Regions from separate parts of the Halonatronomonas betaini genome, predicted to be linked through region 1. Evidence: riboswitches for the same ligand, from Rfam matches in the RefSeq annotation. Region 1 holds a riboswitch; each other region holds the start of a gene.
The links. A riboswitch is a leader RNA that binds a small molecule or an ion and turns the genes downstream of it on or off. The one in region 1 is predicted to bind cyclic di-GMP.
Positions count from the first base shown of each region.

Region 2: another riboswitch for cyclic di-GMP. It lies ahead of I0Q91_RS07315 (alpha/beta fold hydrolase); the one in region 1 lies ahead of I0Q91_RS00370 (ADP-ribosylglycohydrolase family protein).
Region 3: another riboswitch for cyclic di-GMP. It lies ahead of I0Q91_RS08105 (hypothetical protein); the one in region 1 lies ahead of I0Q91_RS00370 (ADP-ribosylglycohydrolase family protein).

Region 1 covers NZ_JADPIE010000001.1:56,632-63,095, reverse strand. The annotation lists gene I0Q91_RS00375 (DEAD/DEAH box helicase) at 1-535, opposite strand, end outside; gene I0Q91_RS00370 (ADP-ribosylglycohydrolase family protein) at 944-1,876, opposite strand; cyclic di-GMP riboswitch class I at 1,969-2,043, opposite strand; gene I0Q91_RS00365 (helix-hairpin-helix domain-containing protein) at 2,511-2,966, opposite strand; gene I0Q91_RS00360 (NUMOD3 domain-containing DNA-binding protein) at 3,135-4,427, opposite strand; gene I0Q91_RS00355 (hypothetical protein) at 4,887-5,015, opposite strand; gene I0Q91_RS00350 (ADP-ribosylglycohydrolase family protein) at 5,230-6,159, opposite strand; gene I0Q91_RS00345 (CPBP family intramembrane glutamic endopeptidase) at 6,183-6,464, opposite strand, start outside.
Region 2 covers NZ_JADPIE010000003.1:381,655-388,118, forward strand. The annotation lists gene I0Q91_RS07300 (hypothetical protein) at 1-7, opposite strand, end outside; gene I0Q91_RS07305 (hypothetical protein) at 171-389, opposite strand; gene I0Q91_RS07310 (PAS domain S-box protein) at 416-2,380, opposite strand; gene I0Q91_RS07315 (alpha/beta fold hydrolase) at 2,436-3,413, opposite strand; cyclic di-GMP riboswitch class I at 3,706-3,782, opposite strand; gene I0Q91_RS07320 (ATP-binding protein) at 3,860-6,464, opposite strand, start outside.
Region 3 covers NZ_JADPIE010000004.1:125,923-132,386, reverse strand. The annotation lists gene I0Q91_RS08120 (hypothetical protein) at 1-318, opposite strand, end outside; gene I0Q91_RS08115 (hypothetical protein) at 386-934, opposite strand; gene I0Q91_RS08110 (hypothetical protein) at 995-1,261, opposite strand; gene I0Q91_RS08105 (hypothetical protein) at 1,442-2,413, opposite strand; cyclic di-GMP riboswitch class II at 2,445-2,533, opposite strand; gene I0Q91_RS08100 (hypothetical protein) at 2,650-3,006, opposite strand; gene ltrA (group II intron reverse transcriptase/maturase) at 3,217-4,632, opposite strand; gene I0Q91_RS08090 (hypothetical protein) at 5,130-6,464, opposite strand, start outside.

The sequences.
Region 1 (6,464 bases):
TTGAAATAGTATATTCTGGAGATAATTTTTGCAAAATCACTTTTTTCATTTCGTGAGTAATTATTTTTTGGTCATTGGATACCTTAAATTCTTTTTGAGGATTTGTTATGATTTTTCGGAATTCATTTTGAAATATACAATCATCAAGAAAATATTTTATTTCTTTATTTAATTTAGTGTATTCATAATTTTTGATGTTGAAATCAGGTAAATAATACTTTATTTGTATATCAAACCTTAGTAACTGATTATTTTTATCTTTAACTAATTGTCTATGATTATTTAGTCTTTGTTTTAATCTTTTATAATCATTTTTCTGACTATCTTTTAAAAAAAATTTAACTGTTTGAATGAAAGATTCTAATGAATCAAAATTTAACCTTTTTAAAAAAATTAATTTATTATTTAAAATCAAAATATGATATTCTCCATCTTTAATTTTAAGTGGATTAACATCAAGTAAAAGTATATTTTCTTCAGTCAACTTATTTTTTAAAGAATTAACTAAAAGTTTATCATGTTTATCTAAATTCAAATTACTATAATCACTTGGAAATACTTTGATTATAACCACCACCAAATAATTAATTGTTTTAAGATATAATCTAACATATAAATTCTACTTTCATCAAAGAACTCCTGCTAATTTACTCCAATAATTCTTTATAAGAAAATAATATTTCTAAATAACTACTGAAATACAACGTCTGCCAGTAAAATCTCAACAGACTCAAAATATACCCCTATTTTAACACCTGGCAGATTAATCCAGGCAATCTATTCAGGCTTAAGTCAAAATAAGAAAAAACAGCTATCTGATAGCTTAAAACCTATTTAAAATATCATCTACCATATAATTAAAGATTCAACTCATAATCTCCTGCAATATCTGTGATTAAGCCTGGATTAATTAAAATATTTTATAATTAGGTTGGAGTTAAAATTAAACTCTGGATTCTACAAAGAGATCATCGATTATCTCAAAAATTTTATCTTTTAAAGCCAGCTGCTGGATCCAGCTTTCCGGGATGTTATCTCTGCCATAAAAGGCTCCGGCAATTTCTCCGGTGATTGCACCTACGGTATCGGCGTCATGGCCCAGGTTGACAGCTTTTAAGACGGCTGTTTCAAAGGTATTGGTATTTACAAATGACCAGAGGCTGGCCTCTAATGAATTGATGACGAAACCATCTGAGGATATTTCAGAATCTGAATCTTTGGCCAGGGCTCCAGTGATTGCCCCGATGACTCTGCTATCCAGGGAAAGTTGCTCAGCAGTTGATTTAATTACCTCTGCTTTACTGACTGCTGGATTATTATTCAAATTGATAAACTGCTGAATAAGCCCTCCAGCAAAAGAACAGGCATCAACTGCCATGATATTATTATGGGTTGTCAGTGAACTTTCGCCAGAATATTTGACTGCTTTCTGAAAGCTGTTCCGATAATACATGGGAACAGGTGCCAGGCGCATTAAGCTGCCATTGCCGGCGGCTCTTTCTTTTTTAGGAGGTAACTCCCTGGTCTTATCATAATTATCCAGGGAATGGGCAGTGTTAATCCCAATATCAAAGCAGCTGCCAGTAGAACTTAGATACCCTTCTTGATACCATTTCAGGTATTTATCCAGCTGGTCCTTTAAGTCAAAGCCTGATTCGATGAGACTTTCGGCCAGGCAGAGGGCCATACTGGTATCATCGGTCCAGTAACCAGGGTCTAGATTATGGGGGCCGCCACCTCGCATACCTGTTACTTTCTTAAATACACCTCTTGGCATAAATTCTACAGCTGCTCCCAGGGCATCGCCAATAGCCAGGCCAAGCAGGGTTCCACTGAATTTATTATATGCTTCCTGTTCGTTCTGGTTTAATTTCATGATCAATTATTACCTCCTTCTTAAGCCTTATTAACTTTGAAGTTTTATTAATTATAACTAAAAAAACTATAGCATAAAGCTATAGTCACTAAAAATGCAACCTGGCAATCTCATAAAGACCCATAGCTTTGCGCCACTACTTCTCAGTAGTTTTGCCCATAAAGTATTAAATTATGATATTTAATTACTAATTCTTGATTAAGTAGAATTATCCTGCCCTTATTTAGAAATTAATTATGCTTTATTTTTATATTTAAGGATTTAAAATAAATAACACCTGGAATCTCACCAGGTGTTATTTATTAAAGCTATTTAATTATATTTTCCGCTAAAAATAAAATCTAAATCATTAAATAATTTTAACTAAGCACTCTTGTTGTTTTGCGGAAGGACTGCCTTAACTTTTACTCAATTATCTCATTCTCGTCTTCTGTGATCAGGCTAGCCCTGTCTGGATAATCTAGCTACTCGCTACTCAATCTACTCCTATCCAAATTAGTTGCAGCCAACTTTATTTTTGTATTTCATCAGCAATTGAATAAATTCCGGCAGTTATTGCCGGCTGATATGCCCTGGTCTGCTCGACTGCTAGTATTCTTAATGGGCTGCTGATGGAAAATGGCTGACAAATAAATTATTCTACAACAAGATTACTGCCATAATAGCCAACATGTTTGTCCTCTTCCCAGCTGGAAGAGTCATACATAATCTTATATTCAGCTCCCTCCTTTAATTTAAATGTGTTTTTCCAGACCTCACCCTCTCCTTTTTTCAGAGGATAACTCTTATCGGCTGGATCCCAGTTATTCATTGAGCCAACCAGATGAACCTGTTCAGGCTGATCGAGATCATATTCTTCAGGATTGAATTCAATAGTCGTATTTTTAATATCATCTCCTTCTCCAGCAGTAATTTGGGGCTTTATGCTTTCAAGTGTTTTTGCTCCTATACCGTTAATTTCAAGTAGATCTCTTAAATATGAAAATTCACCATTATTATTGCGATATTCTATAATACTTTCAGCGGTTTTTTGACCAATTCCTTTTACATTCTGTAACTCTTTGAGATTCGCAGTATTTATATTTATCATTATATTAATTTACCTCCAATTAGCAGCAAGCAGACAATAGATAAAAGATAATTAAATCTTTTATTGTTCCTATTATATCCAATTAAATTGTTAAAGTAAAATATATCCAGAGTTGAAACGTGATACTGGCTGGATGTAAGGTTTAATTAAAGCAGTGAAACTCCGAGCTTAGTCATCTAATAAGTGCTCTGTTGTCCAGTGTTTGCAATTTATTATTAGGCCTATTGTTCTAACAGAAACCCCATAATCATTTGCGAGGACCTTTTTCTTTATATTATTATTTTTATATTTATTATAAATCTCTAAGCCGGCTTCTTTATCAATTTTAGCGCTGTGATTATAAACACCTTTATTCTCTGTAGTATTGGGAATCGGTGTTAAATCCCTGGTTGTCCAGTGTTTGCAATTTGCTATTTGATATACTATATTATAAGAGACTCCATAATTATTAGCAAGTTCCTTCTTTTTTAAATTACTAGTTTTATAATCATTATAAATTTTTAAGGCAGTTTTTTTATCTATTATAGCTTTGGGATGAGAAATACCTTTTTGACTAGAAGTCTTTGAGATTGGTGTTAGATCTTTAGTTGTCCAGTGAGTACATCTAATTATGAAGCCTATAGTAGAAATGTGAACTCCATATTCTTTTGCTAAATCTTTTTGTGTAAGATCGCTATTTTTATATTTTTTATAGATTTCTAAGCCGGTTTCTTTATTTATTTTAGACCTGTGATGATAAATACCATTATTCTCTGTAGTAATGGGAATCGGTGTTAAATCCCTGGTTGTCCAGTGTTTGCAATTTACTATTTGATGTACTATCTTATAAGAGACTCCATAATTATTAGCAAGCTCTTTCTTTTTTAAATTACTAGTTTTATAATCATCAAAAATTTTTAAGGCAGTTTTTTTGTCTATTATAGCTTTAGGATGAGAAATACCTTTTTGACCACAAGGCTTTGAGATTGGTGTTAAATCTTTAGTTGTCCAGTGTTTACAACTAACTATTGAATGAATAATTTTCATTGAGCGCTTATATTTATCTTTTAAACTTTCTAACGATATATCGGTGTTTTTATATAAATCATAAATTTCTAGAGCTATATCTTTGTCTAATGGATTAGTATTACAGTATTTTGTTCTGGCTTCACTCATCTTTTTTCTCGTTTCAACTGAAGCCTTCTTCCCATAATTAGGGCTATTTTCACCGGACATAACGGGTATATCCAACATACCACTTTCATATAATTCCTTAAACTTGCGGCTGCTTGTTTCAACACTTGCTTTAGTCATACATTCATTACTTTCTGTAGTTGGTGGTCTAACAGGGATATTATATTTTTTAAAATGCCTGTAAATTGTAGATTGACTACATCCTAACTTATCTGCAATAATATACGTTCCCATTTCAGTTCCTGGTTCTCCCCAATATAATTCTTCTAATTCTTCTTTATTTATCATAGAAATTTCCTCCTATCTACTTTTTAAAGTAGATTAATTATTTAACTTTTTAATACTTGACTCCTGGATAAAGCTCCAGTTAATATGAATGATATCACATTCACCTATTAACTTATACATTATACCATTTATAGCAAATACTTTACAAATGAAGTGGTTATATGGTAAAACAAGCTTGCTGCCTGTAATATCAATAATTATAGCGATTTAGATGGTTTTGTTGCTAGAAAAAATTTAAAAATATTTTTAAATTTAATTGTTTTTAGTTTACCCTGGAGACTTTGTGAAATTTGTTAAGAGATACCGTTTGGTAACCGTCGGGTAACCGTTGGGTCCATTAAATATTTTTGCATTAAAGCAGAAAAACCACCGATAGCTATTGCCACCGGTGGTCTTTCTTTTGAACTTAAGATTTAACTGTTTTTCCGCATAAAAATTGGTTCTAAATAATTTGAGGTTTTAACTAAACACTCTTGTGGTTTTGCGGAAGGACCGCCTTAACTTTTCCTCCATTACTTCCTTCTCATGTTCTGTCAACTGGCTGGCCCTGTCTTGACTATCAACCTGCTCAATGCTCAATTTGCTCACTTAATTATAGCCTCCTTTCCTGTGAAATTTCCATCAGCAACTTAAAAATACCGGCAGCTATTGCCGGCTGGTAAGCCCAGGTTTCCTCGACTACTAATATACTTGTTGGGCCGCTGATGGCTTATGCACTATTTATTATACCTTATTAAAGTGGTAAAGTAAAATATATCAGGACTTGAATACCTGTATACAGGTATTTTTGCAGGCTGCTAAGTTAGAATCTGATGGAGAAGAGATCGTCTATGATCTCATAGATTTTAGCTTCATCAGCCAGCTGCAGGATCCAGCTTTCAGGAATTCCGTCTCTGCCATAGAAGGCCCCGGCGATCTGGCCGGTGATAGCTCCTGTTGTATCGGCGTCATGGCCTAAGTTGACAGCTTTTAAGACTGCCGCTTTAAAGGTGCTGGTATTTACAAATGACCAGAGGCTGGCCTCTAATGAATTGATGACAAAGCCATCTGATTTTATCTGCTGGTCTGACTCTTTAGTGAGGGCGCCTGTGATTGCCTCTTTTACCCTGCCATCCAGGGATAGTTGATCTGCTGTGGATCTGATACTGTCCTCTTTACTGGCATTTGAGTTATAATCTGAGCTGATAAAGGTCTGGATAAGTCCGCCGGTAAAGCGGCAGGCATCGATGGCCATGATATTATTATGGGTTGACAGTGAGCTCTCACCAGAATATTTGACTGCCTTTTGAAAGCTATTGTGGTAATACATGGGGATTGGGGCCAGGCGCATTAAGCTGCCATTGCCGGCAGCCCTCTCCTTTTCTGGCGGAAGCTCTCCGGTCTGCTCGTAATTAGCCAGTGCATTAGAGGTATTGATGCCAATATCAAAGCAGCTGCCAGTTGAGCTTAAGTAGCCGTCTCGATACCATTTCAGGTATTTATCGAGCTGGTCTTTTAGATCAAAGCCTGATTCTATAAGACTTTCAGCAAGGCAGAGGGCCATGCTGGTATCATCGGTCCAGTAACCTGGCTCTAGATTATGGGGACCGCCACCTCGCATGTCTGTGACCTGCTGGAAACTGCCCCTGGGTTTGAATTCTACTGCTGCTCCCAGGGCATCGCCGACTGCCAGGCCTATTAGGGTTCCGCTGAACTTGTTGTAGGTTTGCTGTTCTTTTTGGGTAAGTTTCAAGGTTTATGATGCCTCCTTACAGGTTATCCTGGATTTACAGTTAGCTGATTTCCATATCTCTTTATAAGGACAAAGACGACAAGCCAGGTTGCCAGGCCAGGAATTATACCAAGGGCCGGATTAACGATAGTTATCTCGCCTATGATAACTGCAGCTGAGGTATTTAGCCAGGCATGGAGTAAGATGGCCAGAAATATACTTCTAGTGTTTACATAGAACCAGCTGATTATGAAGGTCTGGCCGATAATTGCCAGGGTGAAGCCTAGCAGTGACGGCAGCAGCACCTGAATCCCGCCACCCCAGTA
Region 2 (6,464 bases), on a different contig from region 1:
TTAGCAAAATATCACTCCTATAATTTAAAATTAATTTTTACTCAATAAATAATTAGAGATAGAAAAAACTTCTCCTGCTTTAAATTTAAAATAATTATCAGAATGAAAAAATCCAGACTTAATAGCCTAAAAAAGAACCTGCAAAGTTATGAATCATCTTTAAATAATATTCAGTTTTTAATTGTTTTAGATAAGTTCTTTCCTACTTTCATTGCAAAATAAATAATTGCAAATTGAAAGATCATTAATGGGATTAATGATCTAAGAGTTAAAAATGCAACTATAACTGCTAATGCAGTTATAATATAACCAAGATCTGAATTTATCCTAAAACCTAAAATAATAACACCTGCTATAACTAATTGCAGAAAAATTATAAGAGCTAACAAAGAATTCACCTCAATAAATTATTATTTCATTCACCGCTAATAATCATATAAGTTATATCATCACTGCCAATTTCATTACCGGTATAATCTTTGAAATCTTTTTTGATTTTTTTAATAATCTCTATTGGTTTAAGGTGACAGGAATTCTTTAAAACTTTATCAAGTCTTTTTTCTCCATACATTTCAGGAATTTTGTTATTTATATCTTTAGAAGTTTCTTCTACCAGCCCATCTGTAGTTAAAAATAATTTGTCACCAGATAGAATTTTGAAGTTTTCAAGTTTATGATTTAAAGTCTGGTTATAAAATTTTATATCAATAGCTGTAGAAATAGGTGCACCTGAATTCTGTAACTTTCTTAAAGTTCCATCTTCCCTGATGATTACAGGTGGAACCTGAATGCCGGCATTAATAAATGAAAATTCTCTTTCTTCAATATTCAATAACCCTATCAGAAGACAAACCATATAATCTCTTGAAAATTCTTCCTGGTGATATCTATTAATTATATGTTTTAATAAAGCATCAGGAGATAAATCAATATTATTATTTAATTTACTGGAGATATAATTGTTGATTGTCTCTCTTAAAAATATATTGAGCATTGAACCATCAAGTCCATGTCCACTTACATCTGCAAGATAGATCAAAAGATAATTACCAATTTTTATAGCATTATAAAAATCTCCTCCTAACCTTTCTGCAGGTTGAAAATAAACTTCATATTTGAAGTTATCTATTTCTGGTAATTTTTTTGGCAAAAAGTGTTCATGTAGCTTAATTCCTTTTTTAAATTCTTTATTTAGTTTATTATATAATGATTCAATTTCTTGATTATATTCTTTTAATTTATTCTCATCTTCTTTTCTTTGAGTAATATCACGGAAACTCTGAATCATACCAATTATTTCTCCAGCTTCATTTTTATAAGGCACAACAGTAACAATAAAATATTTAGTTTTATTATTGAATTTAACTTTAATATCTTCTTGAATAGTCTGGCCATTTTCCAATATCTTTTTTATTGAACAATCTTCTGTATTACAATTTTCAGTACAAAAAACTTCGTAACATTTTAAATCATTTTTCTTAAAGCCTTCCCTGTTTTTATAAGATTCACTTAATAATTTATATTTTTCATTTGTTTTTATTACATTGTAATTTAAATCTACATACCTGATTGCTTCAGTGGATAAATTTAGAATCTTATCTAGCATATTTTTAGTAGATTTAAGTTCTTTTTGGGCTTTCTTTTTCTCTGTAATATCATGTTTAATTGCAATATATTTAACTGTTTCATCTTTCCAATTTTTTATAGGTGAAATTGAAGTTTCTTCCCAAAAAAACTCTCCATCTTTTTTGCGATTATAAATTTCACCATGCCACTTTTCTCCTGAAGAAACAGTCTCCCAGAGATCAGTATAAAAATTATCTGTATGATATCCTGACTTTAATACCCTTGGATTTCTACCAATAATTTCTTCAGGCTTATAACCAGTAAGTTCAATAAAACCTGGATTTACATATTCAATTTCTCCACTGGTATCAGTTATTAAAATTGTTTCTGGACTCTGCTCAATTGTTTGATTTAATTTTAGGGCTTCGTTTTTATAATTAAATAGTGATAGATAATTTTTAATCTTTCTTACAATCAATTCAATACTAAATGATTTATAAATCAAATCTATAGCTCCTAAATTTAAGCATTCAATGCCTTTATCCTGGTTTGCATAATCAGCAATAAATATTAATGGTATATCTTTAATACTGTTAATTTCATTAATTTTTTCGCACAGGGAAAGACTGTCAATATCAGGTAAATTTAAATCTGCTAATATTAAATCTGGATTAATTCTTTTTGTTAAGGAAACAGCTTCTCGTCCTGATTTTGCGCTGATAATTAAATATTCGTCCCCCATTAATTCCTTTATGCTATGATATAAAGTTTTTTCTGCATCAACTATTAAAATAGTAACTATATTTTTCCCCATTGTATAACCCCTTAAAAACTAAAATTAATTAAATGAAAAATTGAATGAAAATAAGTTAATTTCTTGAATCTAAAAGAAAGCTAATAATAAGATTATTCACTTCTTCTGATGCTGTAACCATAGGCATATGATGATTATCTGCAATAATTTCAAGATTGGAGTTAAGAAGTTGATCATCAAGTTTTCTAGCATCATCAACTGAAACCCAACTATCATCTGCCCCCCAGATTAATAAAATATTAGTTTCTAGCTGATCAAGATTATCTAGTTCATCAGAACTGCTTCTTACTAAATCAATCCAGGCCCTGGCAGTTCCTTCAATTTCCAGGGGCTCCAGATATTTTGACAGTTCTTCTTCAGAAACTTCTCTGCCATAAGCAGATTTTAAAGCTCGATTAATAGCAAAGGGCTGATGTATAATATTCCGAATAGCAAATTCAAATAAATGATTGAAAGGAGTCTGTTCAATTAAATTACCAAATAAATTAGGTGGAGAATTAAAGACTGCTCCAGCAACAAAGACTAATGCCTCAACATCCTCATTTCTATTAAATGTCATTTCAGCAATAGGTTTGGCCCCCATAGAATGACCTACTAAAATCCAGGGGGTGTTGTCATTAAATAATTCAGAATCTAAATAATCCAGGAGACCCCATAGCCAGTCTGCTCTATTTTTTGCAGTATGATCCAGACCTGGCTGCCTATCACTAAAACCAAAGGCAGGAAGGTCTACTGTGATTACAGTAAAACCGTTTTCACTTAATGGTCCAGTATTTTCACGCCAGCAATAGGTTGAACCCCCCATGCCATGGACCATTAAAATCTTTCCTAGTGATTGATCTGTTCTAGCTTTATCAATTCTGTAATGCAAACTTATTCCATCTACTTCAATAAAGTGACTATTATCAAAAGGAGTTTTATTTTCAACTGAATAAGCTTTTGTAATTTGACTACTTAAAACCAGGACCACTATTATTATAATAATCATAAAAATTGAAATTACATGTCTTTTACACGGGATTTTAATAATCAAGCTAATCACCCCAGAATAATACTAGTTTTAAATCTATAATAATTATTATATCATAAAAAATAATCCTTTGAATATTAAATAATTCAAAGGAATAGAGCTGCAGGATTAGAACTGCTTTATATTTAGCAGTATTTTATCTGAATTAGATTTATGACCAGGTTTTAGTCCCCTCAAATTCTAAGATTAATTCAGATATATAATTATAAATTTTATTATACAGCTTTAAAATTCTCTTCATTTTAATCACCTCAAAAAATATTAACCACGGCATCAAAAATTGCCGTGGTTTAAAGTATGCAACCTGGCAATCTTTATAAAAGACCCATAGCTTTGCGTCCCTGCCTCGCAGCAGGTTTGCCCAGTTATTTAATTTTATATTATTTGCTACTAAAGAACTAATTCTAGATAGAATCAAAAACTCCTGCAAAAACTTCAAACTTTTTTAGTTAATTTAATAATAAATTATATAAATCTTTGCCAGCTACATTTTTGAATTTACCAGATTCAAGATGCCAGTATTGAGCATTATCAGTATAATCATTTATATGCCTGACCAGATGAGGATGACATGTTAATACAAATATCTGATGGCTGTTACCTAACCTGGATAGAATCTGAACTGTGTTTATTAAATGGCTTCTATCAAAATTAACCAGAGAATCATCAAGAATTACCGGTAAAGCTGACTTAATTTCTTTAATTCTGCTTAAGCGAACAGCAAGAAATAACTGCTCCTTTGTTCCTCTACTTAAAATATTTACAGTCTCCTGCTCTCTTCCACTGGCAAGTCTGGTCTTAAAGTCATTTTCTTTAAGGTCGGCTGGAGGATTTATTTCCTGATATTCACCGGCAGTCATCTCTGATAATAGATCTGCTGCTGGCTGTAATAGTTCCTCTCTGGCTCTCTTGATTACACGGGCTTGAACTTCTTTAAATATAAAAGAAGCTGTTCTATTAATTGCATATCTTTCTGCAAGCTTTTTTAATTTACTCTGATTATTGTCAATCGTAGCATGGGCCTCTTCTATTTTAGCTGGTGAGGCCAGCTCTTTTTTTGTATCCTTTAAGCTCTGAAGCCTGTCTTCTTTCATCTTTTTATTCTTTGCAATTAAATCAAGTTCTTCCTTTAAATTTTTATAAACAGTTTCGACTTCTTCAATGGAGGTAAAAGAGTTATAATGTCTCTGAAAAAGTTCAATTAAAGTGTCGGTTTCATTTGCAAGTGGTGAATCTATAAAAGAATCTTTAATATGATCAGCTGAACTAATTTTAGCTACTAACTGGTTGGTTAACTGGTCTAGCTGATTTTGTTTTTCCCGATATTCCAGAAACTTATTGGATTTTTTAATAAAATCCTGCAAAAATTCTACAGGATCTCTATCTGATGAAAAATCTGAAAACTTATCACTTATATCAGATTTAGCTGTTTCTCTACCCTGCCAGGCATCATTAAGATTTCGAGCATAATTAAGATACTCTAAAGCTTTATCCAGTGCTGAAAATAATTCTTCTGACCTTAAAATAAGCCTGTCCTCTGCTGGCAGGATTAATGCTGAATCAGTTAGCTTTGAATTAAGTTGAACCAGTAAGTTTCTCAATTCGTCTAATTCCCTGACGATTTTTTCTTTCTTATTTTGAATCTCTTCTCTGGTATTTAGCCATCTATCATAACTATTATTAATATCTCTTAAACCATTAAAATAATCCTTAATAAGCTCAGGACTTGCAGAGTTTTCTAAACCTAAAATTTCCTGATAATGGTTTAATTCTTTTTCAGCAGAATTCTTTTTGGCTTTTATAGCTTCAATCTCATCTTCAAGCAAAGAAAGCTTATGTTGTATATCTTCAAGCTCTTTATCAAGGTTTTCTTTTTTATCCTGTAGAACTATTTCTTTCTGATGTTTACCATGATAATATAAATAACTTAATAATAATCCACCACCACCAATGACTATAGCAGCAATAATATTAAAAAAAGCAGAAGAAGCTCCAGCTCCAATTGAGATAAAACCGATTAATAAGGAGTTTTTAAATATTCTTTCTGGATTGCCATCTTTTATACTTGAAAGTTCTTCATTTAACCTGGTAAGCCTGCTTTCTAAATCATGTTTCTCATCAAGACTGGTTTCTAAATTATCTCTACAGGCTTTAAAATCAGCTATATTGTTAAGTAATTTCCTCCGCTCAATCTGGTCGTTTCTAATAGATAAGATACTATTAAAATCTTCCTCCCATTCCTGATTAAACTCTACTGCTTCAGCTTTAATATTCTTTAGCTCATTTTGATTTCTCTCTTTTTGTTGAATGAAATTATCAATTTTTTCTTTAAGCCCTGAAATATTTTTTTGATAATTTTCTAAATCTGAACTTTTATTTAATAAGCTGTTTTTTATTGTTTCAGGATTTTGAGAGCTAACTCTACTTTTAAATATACTCTTTTCTTGCTGATATTTTTCATTTTTTGATATAAAATCATCCAGTAGATTTCTTGCAGTTGATTTCTTATTCTCACTATATTTTGCCTGATTAAGCTCTGCGCCTGAATGGTTTTCCAGCTGCTGCCTTAAGTTCAGTATTTTTGAAAATTCATGATAATTGTTCTTTAAGAGATCTATTCTGATTCGTTTCTTTTCTAAACTACTTAAATCATTATTCAAGTCATCTATTGTATCTTTAAGATTATCAATCTCTTCTTCAGTTTTGATATACTTTTTTACCTGCTTTAAAGCTTCATTCTTTTTCTTTTCTGCCTCTGCAATGTTTTCCTGGTAGGGTTTAAATTCTCCAACACTGGCCCGGCCAGTTGTTCTCCCAATATTATAAGCTTTATTATCAAAATGACTAATTGCCTGGGGTAATTCAACTATCTTAGAAAGTCCTGCCCCTAATAAAATAGATTGGAGTCTATCTTTATCACCTTTGCCTGAAAGTCCGGCAGGCTCTTTAGTTAATTCATCAAGGCTTATTGTAAAAATTTGATGATATGTAAAGCGATCAAGATTGTTATAAAGCTGGCCAGGAGTTTCTGGTCCTGATTCTGGCCCCTGATTA
Region 3 (6,464 bases), on a different contig from region 1:
TTGTTTAATCAAACTATAATTGTTTACCCCTACTTGTTCTATTGAAGCAAAATTAATGTTTCCCACCTGGTTTATATTAGCCAAATTATCTGTATAAGTATTATAGCTTATATCATTGTAATCCAGGATTGAAACTTCGCCTAATAAATTTTTTTGATTTTCAGATTCTAATTCTAGCAATTCATCATTAATATCTTCAGCCTGAACAAAAATTCCAGCAGACAGAACAAATACACATATTAAAATAACTAACATAAATTTTTTAATAAATAAACTGTTTAGTTTTCTTATTATATTTTTGAAGGCCAATTTTTCCATTATATCACCTACTTAAAGTGATTTTGATACAGCCTGAATTAACAGGCTGCAATGAATTGAAATTCAATCAATTCCCCTGAATTACTGTTGCAGAATTAGAATTTCCTTCTTGATTTATTGTAGCAATATCTTCTGCTGCAGTTTGATTAATTAATGCTGAATTATCATTACCTCTTTGAACAATAGAGCCTTCATTATTTCCAGTAATATTCCAATCTACAGCAAATTGAACTATCTGAGCTTCATTATTGTCGCCAAATTGATCTATTTGAGCTTCATTACCTTCAACAAAGTCATGCTGATTAATATTAACGGTATTAGCTTCTCCAATTTGATTTATTGAATAGATACCTCTATGGGCGATATCACCAAATATTTCTGCTTCATTTGCGATTCCTTCTTGATTTATTCTTGCTTTTCCCTCTACTGATGACATAAGATTTATATTAGCAAAATTAGATTCCCCTTCTTGTTTTATAATTGAATTATTTTCTCGAGCCCAAATTTGATAAATTAAAGCAGTATTTATTATACCATCCTGCTCAATATCAGCATTCATATCTGGCCCGGCTTGATAAATATCCCCTAAATTCAATTCGCCATCTTGAGATATTATAGCTTCAGAATTACCTGTTCCAAAAGTCTGAAGAATATCTGCTGTATGGTTATCTCCTTTTTAAATAATTTCAGATGTAATTACTGCTATTTCTGAAGGATGCTGTTGATTAATAGTTGCCACATGATTAGATCCTTCTTGTTCTAAATTAGCAACATTACCAGTTGTTTGATTTATTATTCCTAAATGCTCATTACCTATTTGTTCCACATCAGCTTCTGCGCTGTCCCCTATCTGGTCAATATCTGCTTCATTGCCTGCCAATCCAACAAAACTGATACCAAAGACTAATATAACAGCCAAAGTAAAAGCAAATAGTTTTTTCATTATATTAATAAGCCTCCTTTTTATTAGTTAAAGATCATTTTGAATCCTTAAAACTAAAAATATAATCTATAACCAATAATTAAGGCCTATAACTATAAACAACTATAATTAACTAAGCTTTTGAAATAATGGGCACCTTATTAAATAAGGTGCCCATTATTATAACACCTATTAGATCTATTAATTAGTGCTTTGTATTACTTCAGCAGTATTTTCATATCCTTCTTGATTTATATCAGATGAATGACCTGCATCTTCACTTTGCCATAATAAAGCTGTATTATCATTTCCAATTTGATTTATTTCTGCAGAATCATTTCCACCCTGGTGGAGACCTATAACATTTCTATCACCAGTTTGCTGACCAGCAAACACGGAATCAGTTTGTACTGCCCGATCGGTTTTTTCTTCACCATTAAATCCTACAAACTTGTTTTCGTCGCCTTCCTGAGTGAAGAATACTTCTGAGTCATTTTGTGCTGGGAATTCTGTATTATGCTCAAGCCTGAATAAATTATCGTCTCCATCTTGTTTAATCCAAGCATTTGCTTCAGTTTGAACTAGTTCAATGATATTTCTGTTACCCTCTTGAACTAAATCTGCATCACTACCGCCTAGGTTCTGAGTTTCCCCACCTGAGAAAACATCAGCTTTATTTTCATCTCCATCTTGATAGATAGTTACTGCACTTGAAATTGACCATGGGTAATCTGATAAATATGAATCTATTATAGCTTTATTTTCATTTCCCATTTGATCTATCTCAGACCAAGAATTAGCACCATTTTCATCATAATTTCTATTTATTTCAGCAAAATTTTCCATACCATCTTGATTAATTCTTAAAAATAATGCAGTATTATCACTGCTAGATACTGAATTAATTATTGCTTCATTTCTTATTCCTGCTTGATCAATCCAGGAATATGTTGCAGCTTCCCAGCCTGGATCATGAATATCATGACCTAATCCCCAAAGATTGCCTTCTTGAGTTATTTTAGCCTCATGAGATTCACCCACTTGCTCAATCATAGCATCTAAATTAGTCCCATCCTGGTCAATTGTAGCTTCATGACCTTCATCAGCCATTACTCCCATGCTCATACCAAAGACGACTGCTATTGCTAAAATACCGATAAATAGTTTTCTCATTAGTATTAATCCCCCTTTATTGGATTTGGTTTTTCCCTTTGGTCGGTTTCACCACTGGCTCACTGCTATCTTTTCAGGTGACCAGATTTAAGATAACAGGTCACTGCCTCCAATAAGGAAGGTTAAATATTAAGCTAATTCTTATAGTGCTCTCCACATGCCTAAACTGCCAATCCAGCAACTTTCAGTTCGGCTGAGTCAGGTTTTTTAATCACCTCCAGGTTTGATTTATTCTATTATAAGGATTTGTAATCTATCTCAAGCTTAGCTTCAAGCTTGCTAGCTGTTTGCTTATAATGGTTTGAGATTCTATCTTTTATTCTGTCAGCTTCTCTGGAATCGACATCATAAAGGATTAATGCGTATTGGTCATGATTTAGCTGACAGAGGACATCGCAGCAGCTAATTTCTGAGGAAAGGATATCCAGCAAATGCTGGCCGGCCTCTTTGATACTGGGTTGATTTTCTGGATAAGTGTCAATCTTTATCTGGTAAAAGTAGGTCGAGGGCCAGCAATCTCTTTCAGACCGTCGACTTTCCAGCTCATATATGTGACTGAATAGGATTTTATCGCAGATAAAGGCCGACTCCATAAATAACTTCCTCCTATTGATGCTGCGATCTCTATTGATTTTTCTATCACTTTCTGTTTATTATTATAGGGAATACTTGCGATGATTTGAATAATGCTGGGATAATGCACGATGATGCTGGGATAACGCAATCGAGTAGGAGAGAAATAATTAATTTATTTCTCGTCCTCTCACACCACCACAGCATACCGTTCGGTACTGGGCGGTTCATTAAGTATTAATTACTTGTGCATATCTTTCTGTAAAACTAAAGTATCCGAGTTTCTTTAATAACTGATTGGTAAAGCTTTTTGCAAGTATAGGGCTATTGGATATTCTCCAGTAGCCTTTCCTTGTGTTAGCATATTCCCACGCTTTGGGCTCTTTAATACCTAATTTCCTGAGCATCCTAAAGCGGGTTTTGACCTTCTTCCACCGTTTCCAGTAGCACATTCTTATTCGTCGTCTTGCCCACTGATCAAGAGCTCGCATCTTGCTTTTCATATCAGCTATTTTGTAATAGCTAACCCACCCTGTGATTGTCTGTTTTAATTTCTTAAAACGATATTTCATCGTCCAGGGCTTGTTTCTTGATGTGAGTTCTTTTATCTTTGTTTTGATTTTCTTGATTGATTTCGGGTGGATTCTTATCCTTACTTCACCATTCATCCGATAAAATGAGAACCCTAAGAATTTTCTTCTCCAGGGTCTGCCGACTGCACTTTTTGTTGTATTAACTTTAAGTTTCAGTTTCTTTTCAATAAATAAAGTTATGCTTTTCATAACTCTTTCAGCCGCTTTCCTACTTTTGACATAGATCTGATTGTCATCAGCATAACGGCAGAATTTATGATTGCGTTTTCCCAATTCTTTGTCCAGTTCGTCCAACATAATGTTACTGAGTAGTGGACTTAGAGGTCCTCCCTGAGGACATCCTTCATCTGTTTTCTTAATTAGACCATCAATCATTACTCCTGAGTTAAGATAAGCTCTTATCAATTTCAGCACCCTTCTATCCTGCACTTTTCTGGCTACCAAAGACATCAGTTTATCATGTTGAACAGTATCAAAATACTTTTCAAGGTCAATATCGACCACCCATGTATAGCCATCATTTATATATTCTTTAGCTTTATTTACTGCCTGATGTGCATTCCTTCCAGGTCTGAACCCATAACTATATTCTGAAAATCCTGGGTCAAATATTGGTGTCAGCTGTTGTGTTATTGCCTGCTGAATCATTCTATCCGTTACTGTTGGGATACCAAGTAGTCTTACTCCACCACCAGGCTTAGGTATTTCTACTCTTCTTACAGCCTGTGGTTTGTAGTTACATTCCAGTATATCTTTTAGAAGCTGTCTGCCATTTCTTTCAAGATGAGGTAGAAGTTCATCTACACTCATTCCATCAATTCCATGGCTGCCTTTGTTCTTGACGACTCTTTTATATGCCCTATTCAGGTTAGGAGCCTCTAGAATTTTCTCCATCAGATTACTGGAGTCTGCATTTTCACCGTTTCCTACATTCGGCAACGCCGCAGAAACACTCTGCACTCTCTCATTACTTCTAGCTTCCAGCCTTCTCTCCTGAGAGCAGCCTTCATATGAAGTTGTCTGCTTTCTATGTGTTTCCGTCGAGTTGTTCAAATCTAAGAAACCTCCTAATGTTTCATCCTTCAATTGATGTATATATCCATCAATCTACTATGACTTCTGCTGCATTCTGACAGTTCAGCTCTTACATTACTGCAGAGTTTATTGCTTAGAAGTTCATCACCACAATTTACTGTCAGACCTTCCCTGGTTAAGAATATTTACTTTCACTTCACCTATCTGCTGTATTTACACTTCCTGTTTCGAATAGTTTTGGGCTTTATTTTGTTATGCAAACTCACCCACAGGAATATGCCTTTTATACAGTTCGTATTCCTCAGACCGAAGTTTTGCCTCCAACTTCCTTCAGATTCCATCTCACGATGGACACCCTTGTCTTCAGCTAGTGGTTGGCACTATTAACCCCCACATCAGACTTTCACTGATTAGCAAATATCCATGCCAGGCAAACATAAAATAACCCCCACCCAGGATGCCTGGTGTGAGGGTTATTAAAAGAGTTATATGAAAAATGAGCTAAGTTTAATTTATTAGTTTTGTTCTGTTTTTATATAGCCCGTTACATAATGGACATCATATAGATCATCATAAGGAAGATTAATACTACCAACATCATCCCAGTAAATCTCTTCATCTCTAAGATCCTTTACAGTGTCTGATAAATCAGTTATTTTGTCAGAACTATAAATTCTTCCTGGACCATGAATATCACTTTCATAATATTCACCTTTAAGTTCGTCTCTATCATCTGTATGGGCTGAAATCTGGACTTCCTGACCAGTTAAAATATTTTCTGGATCTGTTAATTTCTGGCCTGATAATGTCTTATATGTCCAATTGATTCTGTCTATTAATAAATCGCCTTCATCATTTTCAAATAGTTCTATTTCAACATCCAGGGTTATAAAGTGATCTTCAGCCTGATCGATAACATCTGGAAGATAAAATGTGAATTCATCGAGATTTTCAATATTATTCTCTATAAAATACTCACCTGCACCAGGCAGGCCATCTCTTTGGAAATATATATTTGTTGTGTCATAATGATTAATAACCTGATCATCTCTAAAATATTCTGGTGAACCATTATTATAGCTCAGGTAAAAATCAATACCTGAAGTATTATTATCATCCTCGATATCACTATCTGATATAACCTGTGGGGTAAAGGCGATTTCTAATTGATGGTTTTCTATTTCTAAATCTTTGAAATTATTTATTTTTACTATGTTATCTTCATCTGGTTCGGTTAATGTCATATTACTGACAAAATACATGGCCTGGAGTCTTATCTCCTGAGATTCAGTTGCCATCATTTCAACTAGGTCAGGGCTGATAGCTGCTGCACTAAAGAAGCTGCCTGCAACTGCAACGGCATCCAGGTCATTATCCTGAATTGTAAGACTATCGAATACGACTTCATCATCTTCGGAATAAGCGGTGCCATCTTCAAAGGTTATTAAACCGAGATCTATTTCATTTGTATCTTCATCAATAAGATCGCCAGGGATTGAATCCATGCCATTTTCTAAAGCAAGGTTACCGGCATAATTGCCATCTGCATCAACAAAGGTGATTGCGCCAGGTTCTCTAGGGAAATCAATAGAAAAAGTCTCATTTTCAATGTCGATAACTTCATAGCCATACCTGAATATGAGAACTATCTGGCCAATGTCTGGGTTGTTACTGGTATCAGCAGCCTGGACTTCAGATTCATCTGATAATTTGCCTCTAATAGTTAGGCCGCTGCCAGTAACTTCATCTGGCCTAAAGGTTATGATGTCGCCATCGTTGCTGCTATCTACTGTTTTAGAAGGGTAGCTGTCGTCCTGGATTTCTATACGGTTTTCGCCTTCGAGACTTGA